2 regions of the Pantoea sp. F_5 genome follow, and region 1 is predicted to be linked to the other one. Evidence: predicted binding sites of a transcription regulator. Region 1 holds the regulator's gene; the other holds the start of a gene.
What was found. Region 1 encodes Fur, which represses iron uptake genes when iron is present. Its sites were predicted from a motif close to ATAATAATGAGAACNACTATCAA; they were not measured.
Positions count from the first base shown of each region.

Region 2: F3I44_RS05640 (TonB-dependent receptor domain-containing protein) is a predicted target of Fur. The motif match lies at 735-757, and genes of this name have one in related genera.

Region 1 is NZ_VWUO01000009.1:73,086-75,289, forward strand. It holds gene glnS (glutamine--tRNA ligase) at 1-39, shown strand, start outside; gene F3I44_RS13535 (hypothetical protein) at 275-670, shown strand; gene fur (ferric iron uptake transcriptional regulator) at 736-1,179, opposite strand; gene fldA (flavodoxin FldA) at 1,527-2,057, opposite strand; gene ybfE (LexA regulated protein) at 2,190-2,204, opposite strand, start outside.
Region 2 is NZ_VWUO01000003.1:203,988-206,191, forward strand. It holds gene F3I44_RS05630 (PadR family transcriptional regulator) at 1-356, shown strand, start outside; gene F3I44_RS05635 (SelT/SelW/SelH family protein) at 357-653, opposite strand; gene F3I44_RS05640 (TonB-dependent receptor domain-containing protein) at 893-2,204, shown strand, end outside.

The sequences.
Region 1 (2,204 bases):
GTCGGTCTTCGTGATACCTGGGCGAAAACTGGCGAATAATTTTTTTGAGGCTGACCTCATAAAATGACAAAAGGGCGACTTATCGCCCTTTTTTGTTGCCCTGATTTTAATCATTGCCGACATTTATTCTGACCTAACCGCAACCGATTAAATGCTGCATTGTGAGAGAAATCTGAGTTTAAAAAAATTAATCAATTTCCGGGTGTGAATTATCCGCTTTCAGGTAGGCTATGCGCTCTCAGAGGTTGCAAAGCGGGTTACAGAAGGAAAAAAAATGACAGTTCTCGCCCTGGAAGCCAGAAACAGTGTGGTCGTTTTACATCAGCTCATTGAACGTATTTTTAACCAGCCTGCCGGATCTGACGACAGTTTTGAGCTGCTGATGTCCTATTTTCATCCTGAGTTCCGCATGGTGACTCCAAAGGGCAGAGAGTGCAATCTGAACGAGGTCGAGGCGCTTTTCCGGCAGCTGCAGGGACAGCGCGAAGGGATGCGCATTGTCACCTGCGAACACGTCATCCTCTCTCATCATGAAAAAGAGATCACCGTACAGTATCGCGAAATGCAGATGATGAATGGCAATAATCAGAGCCGTATCTCGCTGGCGATACTGGACTGCAGCAGCTCTATTCCACGCTGGCGCTATCTGCAGGAGACGCTGGTGGCCTGATACAACAGCCGAAGACAGACGAAAAAAAACCGGTGAATTCACCGGTTTTTTTATTTCAGGCCGCGTTACTGGTCGTGCAGGGTTTCGTCTTCCCGGCAATCGCCCAGCGTACAGTGTCCATAGAGATAGAGGCTGTGGTTGGTCAGCTTGATGCCATGACGGGTGGCGATTTCACGCTGACGCGTTTCGATCGACTCATCGCTGAACTCAATAACTTTGCCGCAATCCAGACAGATCAGATGATCGTGGTGATGCTGCTGCGTCAGTTCGAAGACAGATTTGCCGCCTTCAAAGTTATGACGGGTCACGATACCAGCGTCATCGAACTGGTTCAGGACACGGTAAACGGTAGCCAGGCCAATCTCTTCGCCGATGTCGATCAGGCGTTTGTACAAATCTTCCGCACTGACGTGATGGCACTCAGGTTCCTGAAGCACTTCCAGAATTTTCAGTCTGGGCAGCGTCACTTTCAGGCCAGCCTTCTTTAATGCGGTGTTGTTGTCAGTCATGCGGATTTTGTCCTGTCACTATATTCACTTTTGTGGCTTGTCGCCTTGAATGTCGATCTGCGCTCATTCTCATTTGCGTCTCATTATAGAACTGAAGCGATGAAATGAAAACCAGAGGGCGTGCCTGAATCATCACGGGCTGTGGGGGATAGGTCACCGGGCCGGGGAGGATTCTGGCAGATGTCTGTTGGTACATCGCTTAGTCTTGCCGACTGAAAAAATAAGCGGAAGATCGATGCGGGTATTCTACAGATTAAACGGAGAAAGTTAAAAAAATGTGGCTATTATTTCTATAGGAATTTCCATTGCCTCAATGTGAGCTGGCGCTCACATTGAGTCGTACAGGATCAGGCTTCGAGGATATCTTTCAGCTGCAGTTCATCAGAAATCTGCTTAACCCATTGCTCTACACGCTGGTTAGTCAGTTCAGGCTGACGATCTTCATCAATGGCCAGACCCAGGAAGTGGGTATCATCGGCCAGCCCTTTTGAGGCCTCGAAGTGATAACCTTCAGTTGACCAGTGGCCTACAATTACGGCACCGTGCGGCTCAATGATGTCACGGATCGTGCCCATCGCATCACAGAAGTACTCCGCGTAATCTTCCTGATCGCCGCAGCCAAACAGCGCAACCAGCTTGCCGTTGAAATCGATCTCTTCCAGCGTCGGGAAAAAGTCATCCCAGTCGCACTGCGCTTCACCATAGTACCAGGTCGGAATGCCCAGCAGCAGGATATCAAACGCTTCCAGATCTTCTTTTGTGCTTTTCGCGATGTCATGCACTTCTGCAACGTCTGTACCCAGCTGTTTCTGGATCATTTTTGCAATGTTTTCGGTATTGCCGGTATCGCTGCCAAAGAAGATGCCTACGAGTGCCATGAGTAAAATAACCTCTTAAATCCTGATAATGAGATGTGTGCCGCAGCACATTTCAGCGAATAATAGCAGACGAGAGAAAACCGGTGAACGGTTAAAGCCCCGACATTTGCTCCTGCGTGCGTTTTGCCCGCATTAATCCAGTTTGAG
Region 2 (2,204 bases), on a different contig from region 1:
CAAAGGGAGAGTATTCGCCCAGTCCGGGGATCATCTATCCCAACCTGACGCTGCTGGAAGAGATGGAGGCGATTCAGGTGGTGGATGCGCAGGCAGCGCGTAAAGCTTACCGTTTGACGGCGGCTGGTGAGGCGCAGCTGGCGGATAACCGCGAAACGGTAGCCAGCCTGATTACGCGTCTCTCTACGCTGGCAATCGTGGTCAATAACCGCAGCATTCCTGCTGTGGAGCAGGCAATTCACGGGCTGAAGGTGGCTCTGAATCAACGACTGGCGCAGGAAGATATTTCAGAAGCCGCGCTGCAGACGCTGATTAGGGCGCTGCACGACGCGGCTGATAAAGTCACCCACAGTTAATCAGCTGATTTCACTCTTATTCTTATCGATGTGACCCAGGGTACGATCCGGGAAACAGATGTCGCGCACGCGCTGTTTCAGGGTAGTCGCATCCGGGAAACCGCCGTCCCGCTTACGTTCCCACAGCAGATGACCATCCAGCGTAATCTCAAAAATACCGCCGGTGCCGGGTTTCAGCGTGACCTCAGCCAGATCCTCGGCGAAGGTATGCAGAAGTTCCTGTGCCATCCACGCTGACCGCATCAGCCAGTTGCATTGCATACAGTAGTGAATAACAACCACAGGTTTTTGCGCCATAACTCTCTTCCTTTACGTATTGATAAATGCAGATGCATTCGGGTTAACAATTTGTGCGCTGTGGTTTAAGCCTTAATGTAAATAATATTGATAATGATTATCAGTTGCATTAAATTCCCGGCGATAATGATTACACCCGCATGATGTTCTGATTTTTTACGGCTTTTATGCAGAGCCGTTTTTTATGTTGCAGCAAGCAAGTGAGCGAATACTAACAATTAATCAGGTAATTCGCGCCTATGTCACCACGTTTTCGGAGATTGACGCAACCGCGTCTGTCTGAGCTGGCGTTGCTCGCCACCTTTATCAATGCCACCTGCACCTACGCTGTGGGCAGTGAACCTGCCACGCTGACCCTTTCCGACCGCTATGGCAGCAGTGCTGAACCGGTAATGACGGTGACTGCACCGGAGATCAAACAAACGGCGGGCAGCAAAACCACGCTCTCCGCCAGCGATTTGCAGCAACGTGGTGCCACTGATTTTGGATCGATCATGCGCTATGAACCGCTGATCAGCGCCACCGGCACCAGTGGCGGCTCCTCAGCCGGTAAGAGCGGCTTTGACCGGGCCGGTTACACTGGCTACAACATTCGTGGTTTAGAGAGCAACCGCGTTGGTCTCGATGTGGATGGCATTCCGTTACCGCAGGCCACCGGCCGCAGCTATGTGGGACGTGCCGGTCTCGACAGCTTTGGGATTGGCCGCGATTACATCGATCCCTATATGTTTGGCCACATCGGCATTGAGAAGGGTGCCACGGCAGTGGATCAGCCGAATAACGCGATTGGCGGCAATGTCTCGTTCCGTAACAAATCCCCGGATGACTATCTGAATCCCGGTAAACGCAACTATTTTGGTTTTCAAAGCGACTACGACTCCGCCAGCCGCAGCTGGCACAACGGCATTACGGCAGCAGCAGGCGATGATACGCTGCGGGGAATCTTTGTTTACAGTCGTCGCGACGGACAACAGACCCGCAATAACAGCGGCACGGTTGATGCCTATCCGGCTAACTGGCATTCCGATGCCTTTATGACCTCGGGCATCTGGCAGCCCAATGATCTTCACAAGCTCAGCGCGACTTTCGATTACTATCACAAAACGCACCATAGCCATTACGACAGCTGGAGCACATCCGGCAATACGGTCTGGGGAACGGCGCAGCAGCAGAGCGATACCCGACGCTGGGGCATCAGCCTGGCGGATGAGTACACCCCTTACAATGATCTGATCGACACTCTGACGACCCGCGTTTACTGGCAGCAAACCCAGGCACATGACAACACCCTGATGCCGTCGAACGCCACCGCCTGGCAAACCGTTTACTCCGACTACAACAGCGACAGCTACGGCTTTGACACCCGCGCGCTTAAAAGCGTCGGGCGGCATGAGCTGAGTGCCGGGTTAAATGCGCGTCTGGTCGATACTGAACGGCCTTTTCGTCAGGCACCGCCAGCCAGTGCTTATACTGAGATCATGCAGCCGCAGGCTAACAGTCGCAGCTACACCGTTGGCGGTTATCTGCAGGATACTATTAGCTTCGATGCTG